4 regions of the Actinomadura vinacea genome follow, and region 2 is predicted to be linked to each of the others. Evidence: riboswitches for the same ligand, from Rfam matches in the RefSeq annotation. Region 2 holds a riboswitch; each other region holds the start of a gene.
What was found. Region 2 has a riboswitch for cyclic di-AMP ahead of ABD340_RS06680 (CHAP domain-containing protein). Riboswitches for the same ligand answer to the same signal wherever they lie in the genome.

Region 1 (3,763 bases), on a different contig from region 2:
CAGCGGAGTCTGACGGCCGTGCTCGCCCTCCCTCCCGAGGAGGAGCCCCGCCGCGGCCTGGGCGGGCTTCTGGAGAGCCTGCCGCGTCCCGGCAACCATCTGCTGGGGGTGGCGCTCTCGCTCACGATCGGGGTGCTGGTCGGCGTCCTGATCATCGCGCTGGTGCTGCTGCCGCAGTGGCGGGACGACCACGCCACGCAGCAGGCCGGGCCCGCCAACGCCCCGGTCGACGACCGGCCGGTGAGCGCCATCCCCGAGGGGTTCTCCGGCACATGGAAGGGCACCGCGGTCAACCCCGGGCGCGGTGCCTCCTTCCCGGTCGAGGTGACGTTCAAGGCGGGCGAGACGACGGCCCGGGCCGTGTACCCGCGGAGCCGCTGCACCGGGACGCTCACCTTCACCAAGGGCACCAACCGGCAACTGCAGATGATGCTGGCGATCCCGAAGCCGTGCTCGAACGGGACCGTCCAGGTGAGCCGGCAGCCGGACGGCACCCTGCAGTACGCCTGGAGGACGCGCGCCGGGACCCCGCTCGGCTACCAGGGCAAGCTCACCCGCGCCTGAGCGGCGCCGGGCGGAGATGACCGGAATGCCAATTTAATCGTGATTTAAGGGCTCTTTCTGCAAGAGATCCATTAAAGTACCTCCGGGCTGACCGGTCATGTCAGCCGCCGCGGGCACCGCGCACGGTCCCGCCGGAGAGAAGGAGAGCTCTTGCGGACTGTCCACCGAAGGGTGCTCGTCGTCGGCGCGGCCGCCACCTGCGTCGGCGCGACCGGCACGCTGCCCGCCGCCGCGGCCCCCGCCGCGGCCGGCCCGGTCACCGTCACCGCGGCGCGCGGGACCCCGCTGCCCGGCCGGTACATCGTCACGCTCAAGTCCGGCGAGTCCACCGCCTCGGCGGCCAAGCGCGTGCGCGCCACCTCCGTCAAGCTCTTCGACGGGGTGCTGAACGGCTTCGCCGCCAAGCTGAGCACCACGCAGCTGGACAAGCTGCGCCGCGACCCGGCCGTGGCCGCGATCGAGCAGGACCAGGTGGTGAAGGCCGTCGGCACGCAGCGCTCGGCGACCTGGGGCCTGGACCGCATCGACCAGCGCAGGCTGCCGCTGTCGAAGACCTACACCTACAAGTCGACCGGCACCGGCGTGACCGCCTACGTGATCGACACCGGGCTGGCCTCCACGCACCCCGAGTTCGGGAACCGGGCCTCGGTCGCCTGGGTGGCTCCGGAGTTCGGCGGCGACGGCTGGGACCGCAACGGGCACGGCACCCACGTGGCGGGCACCATCGGCGGCAAGACCTGGGGCGTGGCCAAGAACGTCAAGCTGCGCGGCATGCGGGTGCTGGACGCCGAAGGCTCCGGCTCGATGTCGACCATCGTGCAGGCCGTCCAGTGGCTGGAGCGGAACGCCGCCAAGCCCGCCGTGGCCAACCTGTCGGTCGGCGGCCCCAAGTCCGCGGCGCTGAACACGGCGGTGCAGAAGCTGTCGCAGTCGGGCGTGTTCGTCTCCGTCGCGGCCGGCAACGAGAACCAGAACGCCTGCAACACCTCCCCCGCCGGCGCAGGCTGGGTGATGGCGGTCGGCGCCACCACCGTCTACGACAACCGCGCGACCTGGTCCAACCACGGCTCGTGCGTGGACATCTTCGCGCCCGGTTACGGGATCACCTCGGCGTGGCCCGGCGGCGGCAAGTCGACGATCTCCGGAACGTCGATGGCCGCCCCGCACGTCAGCGGCGCCGCCGCGCTGTACCTCGCCGGGAACCGCGGCGCCACGTTCCCGCAGGTGCAGAAATGGCTGAACGACAACTCCACGAAGGGGCGAATCGGGCGACTTCCGTCCGGCACGGCCAACAGGCTTCTGTACAAGGCCGGCCTGTGAGTCCGGTCACGTAGGATGGCCCGGCTCCCAGGAGAAAGACATGATTCTCTGTTGCCCTGCCCTTCCAGGGGTCACAGGGGTTTAATCTTGGCGAGGATCCGAATGGTTCCTTACAGTTCGATGGCATTCGGCCGGTGACCGCTTCGTCCCCCGGGGCGGGTCCGGCCGGACCAGCCGAGTCCCGCGGCGCAGTTCGCCCGGGAACCGGGGAACCACAGCCGGACGGTCCGGGGCGGCGACGCTCCGGCCCAGACCGGCCGGGGTGAATTCACCGTCCACCAGCTCGGGCGGTGATAGGGCTGACTCCCGGCCCGAATCCGTCAGCTAACCCGGTAGGCGATCGAGGAGAGGAGAGGACGTGGAGGGGACCCCCAACTCCACCCCCAGTTGGCAATCGCGGCTGCGGCGTCCCGCCCTGGCACTCGTGGCACTCGCAGGTGCCCTGCCACTGGCCGCGGGCACCACGATCACCGCGCCCCCCGCACAGGCGGAGCCGGGCGACGGGGGCCGCATCCGCAAACTGAACGCCCAGATCGAGAAGCTCGACAAGGCGTACGGCGGCGACCTGGCCAAGCTGAAGGACGCCCAGTACGGCGTCAAGAAGGCCCTGGACCGCACCAAGGTGCTCAACAGCGACCTCCAAGCCGCCCGCGGCCTGGTGGCCCAGCTGGCGGCCTCCCAGTACATGACGGGCGGCGCCGACCCCTCGGTCTCCGTGCTCGCCGACAGCGACCCGTCCAACGCGCTCAGCAACGTCACCCTGGTCAGCCACGTGGCGCAGAACCAGTCCGCCAAGGTGCAGCAGATCCAGCAGCTGGTGAACGAGCAGGCGAAGGCCAAGCGCGAGGCCGAGCAGAAGATCAAGGACCTGGAGAAAGAGATCAAGGACCTGGTCAAGGAGAAGGCCCGGGTCAAGGCGCTGATCAAGAAGTTCAAGCCGGAGTCGCCCAGCACCGGCATGGGCGGAACCACCCCCCGGATGGCCAAGACCAAGAACACCATCGACATCGAGTTCGGGCCGTTCCCCACCATCGGCTGCTACCGCGGCGGCGCCGACGCCCAGGACCACGCCACCGGCACCGCCTGTGACTTCATGGTCACCACCGGCGGCTCGATGGCGTCGGGCAGCGCACAGACCAAGGGCGACCAGACCGCCGCCTACGCCATCGCCAACGCCAGCAAGCTCGGCATCAAGTACGTCATCTGGCGCCAGCGCATCTACGACATGCGCAGCCCCGGCTGGCGCAGCATGGAGAACCGCGGCGGCGCGACGGCCAACCACTACGACCACGTCCACATTTCGGTCTTCTAGCCGTATGCCGCTCTGACCAGGGCCGCACGTCACCCGAGAGGGAACATCTCAGACTCAGATCATGGATCGTGCGCAGGTCGAAGCCGGCACTGTCTTCGCGTGGCCGGGCGACGAGCGACCAATGCGCGTGTTGCTTCGCGACGCTGAGGTCGCCATGTACGACGCTTGGTGGCCGCACCTCCAGACCTGGGGCCTGGGGGATCTGAAGCGGACCAGGCGAAAGCGCGTCAGCTATTACGTCACAGACGTCACCACGTTGGCGGCAAAGGCAACTTTCCTGCGCACAGAGCCTTTGACCGACGACGAAACCGCGTTGCATCGCCCAGACCTCCGATTCTCCCTGGCGCAATGCGCTGAGGTGCAATGGCCGGCGGAGGCACCCGATGCCACGGTCCGGTTTACTGAGCACCTGAGGGCTTCCGGCTGCTGGGATGCTCTGGCCGGCAGCACATTGAACGTGCCCGAGATCTATCTGCTTCCGTTCGGGCCCGACGGAGGCACGAAGGCGGGCGTCCGAGTGAAGGCAGACACCGGGATCGCCTTCACCGCCAGAGAGCTGATCAGCAA
Region 2 (3,763 bases):
TCCACCGGCGCCGCGCCGCCCGGCACGTCCCCGGGCAGCGGGTTCCACGGCGTGGTGAGGGCCAGCACCGCGCCGACGGCGGCGAACAGCACGAGGGCGGCGATCGCGGCGGCCCGCCGGGACCTGGCGTCGGCCGTCGGCTCGGCGCTCATCGCAGTTCCCTCCGCAGGTAGTCGCGCCATTCGGCGGTGAAACGGGCCGGGGTCAGGCCCAGCACCTCGCGCAGCGCCGCGGCCTCGGACCGCCGTCCCGCGGCCCGGTAGAGCCGGACCAGACTCGCCTCACCGTACCGGTCGGCGATCATGCGGCAGGCCAGCCACGCCTCCTGGTAGCTCTGGGAGAGCCGGCCGGAGGCGGCGGCGTCGAAGGCGGTGCGGCCGGGCAGCCCGGCGGGCAGCCGTCCGGCGGCCACCTCGCGGCGCAGCTCGCGCGCGGCCGACGGCACGCTCACCGGCATGCCGTGGTAGCCGACGTAGTCGGCGAAGCCCTCGATGAGCCAGATCGGGGTGCGGCCGTCGCGCGCCCCGCCGGTGGCGACGTGCGTCAGCTCATGGGTGAGCACGACGTCGCGGCCCAGGTCGTTGAGGCGGCCGAAGGTGCCGGGCGCGATGACGACGCGGTCCGCGCCGGGGCCGCCCGCGGTGGGCGCGACGGTGGCGAGCGCGGCGATCCCGCCCAGGTCGCGGTCGCCGCCCGCCAGCGCGCCGGCCCGGGCGTCGGTGCCGGGCACCAGCGCGACCACCCGCCCGCGCCAGCCCCGGACGGCCGCCGCGCCGGTGATCCGGGCGACGGCGGGGACGGCCTCGTCCAGCCGGCGTGCGATCTCCGCCAGGGCGGGCCCGTCGCCGATGACCAGGCCGGTGCGGCCCCGCACGGCGGTGAGCGGGCCGCCGTCCCAGATCTCGGCGTCGTCGGGGAGACCGCGTTCCGCGCCGGCACCGGTGATCACCCAGGTGCCCGAGCGCGGCGCGAACGCCAGATGCCGGTTGCGCCGCAGCGGGTCGGCGTCGTGGCCGCGCAGCCGGTAGCCGAGCGTGACCTGGACGAGCACGGCGCTCCCGGTGGTGGAGACGACCCGTTCGAACCGCTCCCGCCAGCCGTCCAGCGGAAGCTTGAGCAGGTTGTCGAACATCGCGGCCTGGGCCTGCCGGTAGCCCGCCGGGGCGGCGGCGACCGTGGCCATGAACGCGGCGCGGTCGCGGTCGCGGACGGCCGCGGCCCGGTTGGCCAGGACGGTGGCTACCGCCTCCCGGTCGGGCGGTCCGACATCGGGGCCTGGCAGCGTCCGCGCCTGGTCTCCGGACGCGCTTCGGGCAGGGCCTTCGGAGCCGGCGGCGGACAGGCCCGCGCCCGCGAGGGCGCAGACGGCGGAGCCCGCGGCGATCGCCGTGAGGGCCTTCCGCCGCGGGACTCCGGGTCCGCGCTCCCGATCCATGCGCGAGATCCTATGCGCGCGCCCGTCCGGGCGCGCCGGGCCTCACTTCGACTTGGCGTACCGGGGGTAGCCGTAGCCGACGACAGAGGCTGTGGAACGTTCCCGAACCAGGACGGCGTTGCTGGTGTTGCCCTCCACCGTCTTCACGGTGCCGTCGCCGTTGTCCTTGATCACCATGCCGACGTGCTCGATGTCGTCGATGCTCTTGCTGCCGCCCCAGTTGAAGAAGACGATGGCGCCCGGCCGCGGCTTGTCGCCCCAGCGGCCCTTGTCCTCGAACCATTGGGCGTGCGCGACCGTCCAGGCGTCCATGCCCAGCTGGTCGCTGGCGCCGATCCGGTGGCCGATCCAGGAGATGAACATGCTGCACCAGGCGGCGGAGCTGTAGCCGCCGATGGTGCCGCCGTCGCGCTCCACGGTCTCCTTGGCGCGGTCGGTCGACTTGTACCAGTCCTGGAACTTGGTGTCGCCGACGGCGTCCTCGGAGATCCCGACCTGGGAACGGGCGAGCTTGATGGCGTCCTGGGCGGTGGGCTTCTTGCGCTTGCCGCGCTTGTCGCGCTTGTCGTGCTTGGCCTTGAGGCCCTTGCCCCGCTTGGTCTGGACGGTCTTCGCCTCCGTCACGTTCGCGGCCCCGGCGGCCAAGGTGGCGGGGCGCCGCGGGGAGTCGCCGAAGGCGAGCGACGCCTGCGTGGTGGCGGCGGCCAGGCCGATCACGGTGGCCCCGGCGACGAGGCCGCCGGTAGTACGGAGAGTGATGTTCAAGGGGTTGCGCGTGCGGTGCTTTCCTGGCACGTGGGGGTCTCCTCAGCTTCCATGCCGCCTGCCGGGTTAGCTGACGGGTTCGGGCGTGGAAGCTGCCCTACGGCCTGGTCAAAGGCCGATTCACCCCGGATGGGACGTGGGTCCCCGGCTCCGCTCGCGCGGACTCGGCGGTGGGCGCCCGTGCTGTGCGGACGCCCGTTGTTCGGATTTCGGTCAGATCACCCTGCGTACACGTGTACGCGGATGAGGGGGTAGGGCGTGGCCGCCCGGGCTCGCCACGGGACAGTGTGTGGGGGAGTCCCGAGGGAGACGGGGACGGGCGGCCACGCCGTGGCCATGTGTTGTCAGGGGTACTGCTGGAGATGGGCGGCCCGGGAACAGGGCACGCCCGCGGCCGGGGCCCGATGGGGGGACCGCCGTGGCGCGCTCTCAGAGCCCATGCGCGTCGAGGGTGCGCTCACGGTGCGGCCGGGCCGGCCGTTGGGAGGGGGACGCGGCACCTGGAAGGTGCCGAATCGAAGGCGGCACCTGGAGGGCGCCGTCGGGGCCGCGGTGCGCGGGTGCCGCGCGGGGCCCGGGCGGCACCTGGGGGGTACCGCGAGTGGACACAAGATAGCAAAGGTCTACGAGATGGCAAATAGGCGACAAAAAGCCGCCGGACCTGGAATAACGCGGTCCGGCGGCCTTCGTCCAGCCATCGATCCTCGGCTCAGGGGCGACCGGCCCCGTAGTAGTTCGAGGCGTAGTAGCCGGACATGATGGGCACGATCTCGACGTTCTTGCCCGTGCGCGGGGCGTGGATCATCTTGCCGCCGCCCACGTACATGCCCATGTGGTTGAGGCTGTTGAAGAACACCAGGTCACCGGGTTGCAACGCGCTCTTGGAGACCCTCTTGGTGGCCGCGTACTGCGTGTTGGTCGTGCGGGTGACGTTGACGCCCGCCGCCCCCCACGCCCTCATGGTGAGCCCGGAGCAGTCATAGGTTCCGGGGCCCGTGGCGCCGTACTCGTAGGGCTTGCCGAGCTGGGCGTAGGCGAAGTTGAGCGCCGTGCGGGCCGAACCGCTGGCCGGACCGGTGTAGGAGCCGCCGGTGCTGCCGCCGCCCGAGGAGCCGGACGGCTCGCCCAGCCGGGCCAGCAGCGTCTTCTGCTTCTTGATCGACTTCTCGACCTCGGTCTTCTTGGCCTTGGCCTCCTTGGCCTTCTTGGCCGCCTCGTCGTAGGCGGCCTTGGCCTGGGCCTGCTCCCGCCGCAGCCGCTGCGCCGACCCCAGGAACTGGGCCAGCTCGGAGTTGCGGTTGCGGGACAGGTGCTGGAACACGGCGGCCTGGTCGAGCACGGCCTGCGGGTTCTCGTTGCCGACGAAGCCGGCCACGTCGCCGGTGTTGCCCTGCTTGTAGGCGGTCGCCGCCATCTGCGCGACCTTCTCCTGGAGCTGGTTGAAGGTCGCCAGCTCCTCCTTGCCCGCCGCCTGCGTCGCCTTCCACTTCTTCTTGGCGACCTTGAGCTGCTCTTGGAGCTGGTTGTACTTCTCCACCATCTGCTCGACCTGCTCGTTGAGCT
Region 3 (3,763 bases), on a different contig from region 2:
CAGGAACTCCATCCGGATCCAGCCGGTGCCGTGGTTGGTCATGTGCTCCATGCGGCCCTTGCGGACCGCCATGAGCTGGGTGATCGCGCCCAGGTGCTCCTCGGGGATGTCGACGGTGAGCCGCTCGACCGGCTCGTGCCGCTTGCCGTCGATGTCCTTGGCGACGACCTGCGGCTTGCCGACGGTCAGCTCGTAGCCCTCCCGGCGCATGTTCTCGACCAGGATGGCCAGCGCCAGCTCGCCGCGGCCCTGGACCTCCCAGGCGTCGGGACGCTCGGTCGGCAGCACCCGGACCGAGACGTTGCCGACCAGTTCGCGCTCCAGCCGGTCCTTGACCAGCCGGGCGGTGACCTTGGTGCCCTTCTCCCGGCCGGCCAGCGGGCTGGTGTTGGTGCCGATGGTCATCGAGATGGCCGGCTCGTCCACCGTGATCAGCGGCAGCGGGCGCGGGTCGTCGGGGTCGGCCAGGGTCTCGCCGATCATGATCTCCGGGATGCCGGCCAGCGCGATGATGTCGCCGGGACCGGCCTCGTCGGCGGGCTTGCGGGTGAGCGCCTCGGTCATCATCAGCTCACTGACCCGGACCCGCTCGACGCTGCCGTCGCGCTTGCACCAGGCGACCTGCTGGCCCTTCTTGATGATCCCCGAGTGCACCCGGCACAGCGCGATCCGGCCCAGGTAGCTGGAGGCGTCCAGGTTGGTGACGTGCGCCTGGAGCGGGGCGTCGGGGTCGTAGGACGGCGCCGGGATGGTCTCCTTGATGACCTGGAACAGCGGCTCCAGGTCGGGGCTGTCGGGCATCTCGGCGTTGCCGGGCTTGGTGAGGGAGGCCCGGCCGGCGCGGCCGGAGGCGTACACGATCGGGAAGTCGATCTGGTCCTCTTCGGCGTCGAGGTCCATGAACAGCTCGTAGGTCTCGTCGACGACCTCGTCGATCCGGGCGTCCGGGCGGTCGGTCTTGTTGACCACCAGGATCACCGGGAGCCGCGCGCCCAGCGCCTTGCGCAGCACGAACCGGGTCTGCGGGAGCGGGCCCTCGCTGGCGTCCACCAGCAGCACGACGCCGTCGACCATGGACAGGCCGCGTTCGACCTCGCCGCCGAAGTCGGCGTGGCCCGGGGTGTCGATGATGTTGATGGTCATCCCGGCGTGCCGGACGGCGGTGTTCTTGGCCAGGATGGTGATGCCCTTCTCACGCTCCAGGTCGTTGGAGTCCATGACGCGGTCGTCCACGTCCTGGTTCTCGCGGAAGGCCCCGGACTGCCAGAGCATGGCGTCGACCAGCGTCGTCTTGCCGTGGTCGACGTGGGCGACGATGGCGACGTTCCGGAGGTCATCGCGCGTGGAGATGGGCATGCGGTCTCGCCTTGGGTGAGAGTGTGGGGTCCGCCGCAGACGTGCGACCCCCTGATTCTACTTGGCCGTAGGGGCTCCCTCGCCCCACCCCCTTGCCCGATCCGTCACAAATACTCTATTTGGCTAATTTTGCCCCAATTTTGTACGCTCCTGCAGATCCGGTCGTTCGGAGTCCCGCCCCCCGGGACGACGGCCGGACCGCCGAATCCCGCGAGGGAACCGGGGACCCAGACCCCCGGGGTGAATCGGCGCACACTCCCTGGTGCGCGCCGTAGGGCGACTCCTGGCCCGAACCCGACAGCTAACCCGGTAGGCGGCCAAGGAGAGGAGACACCGGTTTGACACCGGCACCCCCCAAACGTCGACTCGTCGTGCCCGCCCTCACCACCGCCTCGCTCGTCGTGTGCGGCGTCGGCCTCCCCATCACCTCCCCCGCCGCGTCCGCCTCCCCGGCGTCCGCGCACGCCGCCGCACCGGCGCCCGGCGAAAGCGAGCTGCGCAAGCGGCTGGACGCCCTCAACACCGAGGCCGAGAAGCTGACCGAGCGCTACAACAAGTCCCGGGTCGAGCTGGGCAAGGCCAAGCAGGCCGAGCTGGACGCGGCCAAGGCCGCCGACACCCTCCAGGCCCAGGCCGCTCCCGCCCGCGAGGAACTCGGCCGCCTCGCCGCCGCCGACTACATGACCGGCGGCCCCGACATGATGTTCGCCGGCGGCGGCGCCACCGGCCTGTCGGCCTCCGCCTACCTGGCCCAGAGCCGGGCCGCGGCCGTCAACCGCCTCCAGGCCCAGATCGACGGCGCCGTCCGCGCCCAGCAGGCCGCCGCGGCCAGGACCGCGCAGGTCCGGCGGGCCGCCGCCCGGTCCCTGAGCGCCCGCGAGGCGGCCAAGGCCAAGGTGGACGAGGTCACCCGGCAACTCGACAAGCTGACCACCACCACCGCCAAGGACCCCGGGACGGGCCTGAGCGCGACCGTGAAGGGCTCCGGCCGGCCCGCCAAGATGGCCCGCAAGGCACTGAGCAAGATCGGCAGCCCGTACGTGTGGGCCGCCGCGGGGCCGAGCAGCTTCGACTGCTCGGGCCTGGTCGTCTGGGCCTACGGCAAGGTCGGCAAGCCCGGCCTTCCGCACTACACCGGCGACCTGTTCGGCCAGGGCCGCAAGGTGGGCAAGGGCGAGCTGAGGTCCGGCGACCTGGTCTACTTCGGCGGTGACCTGCACCACATGGGCATCTACCTGAGCGACGGCAAGTACCTGCACGCCCCGCAGACCGGCGACGTCGTCAAGATCTCCAAGCTGTCCGACCGCTCCGACTACGCCGGCGCCAACCGCATCGAGTGACCGCCCGCCGGGGCCGGCGACGGCCCCGGCGAGGACGGCCGGCCGGCCGAACGGCGGTCAGGGGCCCGCGGCGCCTCGCAGGTGGGGGCGGACGGCCTCCACCACGGGCAGGTCCCCGGCGAGCCACAGCACGTCGTGGAGTTCGTCCGCGCCGAGCCAGCGGAGCGCCAGATGCTCCAGCGGTCTCGCCTCGCCCTCGATGATCGTCGCCGTCCACACGCGGAGCACGCCGCCCAGGCTCAGCGGCCAGTCGCCGCCGATCCGCGCGGCCAGCGCGATCTTGACGTCCAGCTCCTCGTGGCACTCCCGGACCAGGGCGTCCTCGTCGGACTCGCCGGGATCGACCTTGCCGCCCGGGAACTCCCAGCCGCCCGCCAGCTCGGGCGGCTCCGCCCGCTGCGCGGCCAGCAGCCGCCCCCCGGAAATGATCGCCGCGCCCACCACAACACCGATCGCAACCAGCCCCTCTCTTGTCCGGCATGATGCCGGACGGCGGCCGTCCGCGTCTCAGGAGGCCGCGCTCTGCGGCGTTTCGGCGCCGTTACGGGCGGCGGCGACGATCCGGGCCGCGTCCTGGACGATCGTCTCCAGGTGGTCGCCGTGCGCGCCGCGCCAGTACACCTGGCCGCAGTCGACGCAGCGGCCGTACACGTCATAGCTGCGGCGGGTGCCGTCGGCCAGGTCCCGCTCGACCTCCTCCTTGTCGACCTGGGCCAGCACGCCGTTGCAGGCGGTGCAGCGCGTCCACGGCCGCAGTTCGGGCGCGAACCGCTCCAGCAGGTCGCGCAGCTGGTCATCGGGGCGCGAGCCGCGCGCGTACGCGCCGAACCACAGTGCCCGCCGCCGCAGCAGGCCGCGGTCCTGGGTCAGCAGGACCCGGCCCTCCTCGTTCGCCTGGACGACGAGCGCGGGGTCGTCCATGTCGTTGTGGTAGGCGGTGTCGAGCCCGAGCAGCCGCATGCGGCGGGCCAGCGTGCCGAGGTGCACGTCGAGCAGGAACCGGGGCGCGAGTTGGCCGGGCTCCAGCGGAACGGGCTGCGGACGGGGCACGGCCGCCACCGCCACCT
Region 4 (3,763 bases), on a different contig from region 2:
CACCGGTACCGACTGGGACACCCGGGACGGCACCGCGGTCCGCGACTACATTCACGTGTGGGACATCGCCCGCGCTTTCTGCGCGGCGGCGGCGCGGTTCGATTCCATCGTCGCGCCCGCCGGTCCGGACGGGCGCGGCTCCGGTTATCAGGTCATCAATCTCGGCACCGGCGGGGGGACCACCGTCCGGGAACTGGTGGAGGCCTTCCGCGGCGTCGTCGGAGACGGTTTCCAGGTCGAGGAGGCGCCCGCCAGGCCGGGCGATGTCGTGGGCGCGTACGTCAATCCCGCGAAGGCGCTGGAATTGCTCGGCTGGAAGCCCGAGTATTCCATCGAGGACGCCATTCGCCATTCGCTGGAATGGGCGGCGCGGCGGAGCCGTATGGACGCGGCCTGATCTTCGGGTGACCCGCCGCGCGCGGTGCGGACGGACGTGCGAGAGTATGGGATCGGTCACACGTCCGGTACCACCGAGGAGGCGCGTTGAGCGGCGATGTGCGGATCACCGTGACGCGGACCCTGAGCAAGGAGCAGCAGGTCCGGCGGGAGCGACTGATCGAGGCCGCGCGCCTGCTGGCGTTAGAGGGCGGCTACCCGGCCGTGACCATGCACGACGTGGCCGACCGTGCCGGGGTGGCGCGTGCCACGGTGTACCGCTACTTCGCCACCAAGGACCACCTGCTGACCGAGGTCGCCGCCACCTGGGCGCACCGGATCACCGACGACATCGACTCCCTGGCGGTCGGGACGACCCCGGTGGAGCGGCTCACGTCGATGCTGGAGCGGGTGGTCCGGGTGGCGGCCGAGGAGTTGACGCTGACCTCGGCGATCGTCCAGGCGGTGACGGCGGACGACTCCAGCGTGGACGACGCCCGCACGGTGCTCTTCCTGTTCGTCCGGGAGCGGCTGGCCGCGGCGATCGGCGATCCGGTCCCGGACCGGGAGGAGATCGAGATCGTGCTCGGGCACGTGCTGCTGGCCGGGCTGGTCAGCCTGACCTCGCTGCGCCGCCCGGTGGACGAGGTGGCCGCGATGGTGCGGACGTCGGGGCGGCTGGTGCTCACCGGGGCCATGGCGCCCCGCGCGCTGTGAGGCGCGCCGCTCACCGGGGCTGACCTCCGCTTGGTGTGGCCTTTGTCTCATGCCCCGCCGTTTGACAGGCGTTCCGCGCGGCAGGAAGGGGCCAGGGCGCGTTTTTGCCCCTGGGGCGGGCGCTTTGCCCTCGATTTGCGCTGAGCAGGAAGTTTGATACCTTCTGTCTGGTTCCGGGGATGCACTCCATGCGTCGCCGGGGGCCGGCGAGCCGCACCCGGACAGGGGCGAGCCCGCCATCACGGTCGCGTGTGCGGATTTCGAACCCGCGCGAACCGTGGTCATCCATCTGATCGCAGTGCGGCGGCCATCGACGGCCGCCGCTCCGCCGAGTCCGATCCCGCGCCGACGACGGCGCCCGGAGCCGGGGACCCATCTCTCTGGGGTGAATCGGCGCACTTCCACGTGCGCCGTAGGGCGACTTCCACGCCCGAATCCGACAGCTAACCCGGTAGGCGGCCATGGAAGGAATCAGGAGACCCCTGCCTTGTCGTTCCGCTCGAACCATTCCCATAGTGCCCTGCTCGCCACCCTCCGCGACCGCGCGGGCGAGCTGACCTCCCAGACCCTGGCCCTGCGGGGCCGCGCCGCCACCGGCGTCATCGGCGGCGTCGTCCTCGGCGCCCTGACCTTCGGGTCGGCCCTGGGCGCGGTCGCCTCCGCCGAAGCCGCCCCCGCCTCCGGCGCCGCCAAGGCCCGTCAGGCCGCGCCGGCCGCCGCGCCCGAGAAGGCCGACAAGTACGCCAAGTCCGCCACCACCCAGCAGGTCATCAAGCTGGCCGAGAAGCAGGTCGGCATCACCGAGGGCCAGGGCGGCGAGACCAAGTTCCACGACTGGTACATCAAGAGCAACGCCGCCAAGCTGACCGCCGCGCGCGACGGCGGGAGCGTGTCCGAATACAAGGGCGCCCAGTGGTGCAACATGTTCGTGTCCTGGCTCGGCGCGAAGGCCGGCCTGAAGGGCATGGGCGCCGATGCCTACACCGTCGCGCACGCCGAGTGGTTCAAGAAGACCGGCCGCTGGGGCCAGAAGGCCAAGCCCGGCGCCGTGGTGTTCTTCGCCTGGAACGGCGGCGGCATCTCCGGCATCGAGCACGTCGGCATGGTCGTCAAGGACAACGGCGACGGCACCATCACCACCATCGAGGGCAACACCGACAACGCCGTGAAGGAGAAGGTCCGCGACAAGTCGACGGTCGCCGGGTACGGCTACCCCGACTACCGGAGCTGACCCCCCGGCCCCGGCCTGGAACCGGCGAGGGCGTCCCGCCACCCGTGATCACTTCCTGATCGCGGGAGGGCGGGGCGCCCTTCGGCGTCTCACGTCCGCCACGCGAGAACGCGAAGATCGACACCCGCTTGATCCCATATCGACCCGTCCATTGCGCTGTGTGGAAATCACTAGCCGGAGTACGGATTCACGGGCCATGGGGGGATTCGATGGGGATCCGGCCGGACGTCAGCGTCATCGTGATCGCCTACAACGATGCCCGGCGGCTTCCCCGCGCGGTCGGATCGGTGCTCGCCCAGTCGCTGGGCAGCGTCGAGACGGTGATCGTGGACGACGCCAGCAGCGACGCCACCGGCGCCGTCGCCGACCGGTTCGCCGCCGCGCGCCCAGGGCGGATCCGGGCCGCGCACCTGCCGGAGAACTCCGGCGGCTGCGGCCGGCCCCGCAACACCGGGGTGGAACTGGCCCGCGGCGCGTACGTGATGTTCCTCGACAGCGACGACGTCCTCGACCGGCACGCCTGCATGAACATGGTCGCGGCGGCCGAGGAGACCGGCGCCGACCTCGTCTCCGGTCTGTGCGTGCGGTCCTATCGCGGCCCGCCGCCCAAGGAGACGCCCTGGTACGCCCGGCTCTACCGGAACCGGGCCGTGCACGGGTCCGTCCTGGAGCGCCCCGACCTGCTCTACGACACCCTGTCCACCAACAAGTGCTACCGCCGCGGCTTCCTCGCCGAGCACGGGCTGCGCTTCGCCGAGGACGTGCACTACGAGGATCTGCTGTTCACGGCCGAGGCCTACCTCGCCGCGTCCCGGATCGCGACCCTGCCGCACCGCGTCTACACCTGGTGCGTCGAGCCCGCCGCGGACCGCCCGTCGATCTCAAACCGGCGGGGCGAGCTGCGCAACCTGGCCGACCGGCTGGAGGTGCACCGCCGGATCGACCGCGCGTTCCTGGCGCACGGGGCCGAGCACCTCAAGCTGGCCAAGGACGCCAAGTTCCTGAACCACGACCTGCTTCTTTACCTCCGCGACCTGCGGACGCGGGACGAGCCGCACCGGGCGCGCTTCCGCGGGCTGGTCGCCCCCTACCTCGCCGAGCTGCACCCCGGCACGCTGGAGGCCGCCGGCCGGCTGCCCGCGATCGCCGCGTACATGGTGCGGCGCGGGGACGTCGACGGTGCCGTCGCCGCCGCCGAACTGGCCCGCAAGCGGATCCCCGAGCTGGGCGCCGACCTGGTGGAGCGGGACGGCCGGATCTACTGGGGCGGCCGCCACCTGCAGGACGCGCGCGCCCGGGAGATCCTCGACGTCACCGCGCTGGGCCTGCGCGCGCGGCCGCTGAGCGGCCTGCGCCCGGCCGTCACCGTGACCGAGCTGCGGCGGGACGGCCGGCGCGTCACGATCGCGGGCCGGATCGCCAACCCGCTCGGCCGCATCC

Region 1: linked by a shared signal. The riboswitch ahead of ABD340_RS00425 (coiled-coil domain-containing protein) and the one ahead of ABD340_RS06680 (CHAP domain-containing protein) in region 2 are both predicted to bind cyclic di-AMP.
Region 3: linked by a shared signal. The riboswitch ahead of ABD340_RS17980 (C40 family peptidase) and the one ahead of ABD340_RS06680 (CHAP domain-containing protein) in region 2 are both predicted to bind cyclic di-AMP.
Region 4: linked by a shared signal. The riboswitch ahead of ABD340_RS19570 (CHAP domain-containing protein) and the one ahead of ABD340_RS06680 (CHAP domain-containing protein) in region 2 are both predicted to bind cyclic di-AMP.

The regions. Positions count from the first base shown of each region.
Region 1 covers NZ_BAAARW010000001.1:93,965-97,727, reverse strand. Annotated here, with positions in the region: gene ABD340_RS00435 (serine/threonine protein kinase) at 1-564, shown strand, start outside; gene ABD340_RS00430 (S8 family peptidase) at 715-1,884, shown strand; cyclic di-AMP (ydaO/yuaA leader) riboswitch at 2,047-2,239, shown strand; gene ABD340_RS00425 (coiled-coil domain-containing protein) at 2,243-3,196, shown strand; gene ABD340_RS00420 (hypothetical protein) at 3,258-3,763, shown strand, end outside.
Region 2 covers NZ_BAAARW010000005.1:25,174-28,936, forward strand. Annotated here, with positions in the region: gene ABD340_RS06670 (M48 family metallopeptidase) at 1-152, opposite strand, end outside; gene ABD340_RS06675 (putative metallopeptidase) at 149-1,435, opposite strand; gene ABD340_RS06680 (CHAP domain-containing protein) at 1,478-2,230, opposite strand; cyclic di-AMP (ydaO/yuaA leader) riboswitch at 2,240-2,380, opposite strand; gene ABD340_RS06685 (C40 family peptidase) at 2,910-3,763, opposite strand, start outside.
Region 3 covers NZ_BAAARW010000012.1:562,504-566,266, forward strand. Annotated here, with positions in the region: gene typA (translational GTPase TypA) at 1-1,356, opposite strand, end outside; cyclic di-AMP (ydaO/yuaA leader) riboswitch at 1,546-1,688, shown strand; gene ABD340_RS17980 (C40 family peptidase) at 1,695-2,696, shown strand; gene ABD340_RS17985 ((deoxy)nucleoside triphosphate pyrophosphohydrolase) at 2,754-3,137, opposite strand; gene ABD340_RS17990 (Mut7-C RNAse domain-containing protein) at 3,204-3,763, opposite strand, start outside.
Region 4 covers NZ_BAAARW010000012.1:921,802-925,564, reverse strand. Annotated here, with positions in the region: gene galE (UDP-glucose 4-epimerase GalE) at 1-397, shown strand, start outside; gene ABD340_RS19575 (TetR/AcrR family transcriptional regulator) at 484-1,092, shown strand; cyclic di-AMP (ydaO/yuaA leader) riboswitch at 1,426-1,565, shown strand; gene ABD340_RS19570 (CHAP domain-containing protein) at 1,580-2,323, shown strand; gene ABD340_RS19565 (bifunctional glycosyltransferase/CDP-glycerol:glycerophosphate glycerophosphotransferase) at 2,533-3,763, shown strand, end outside.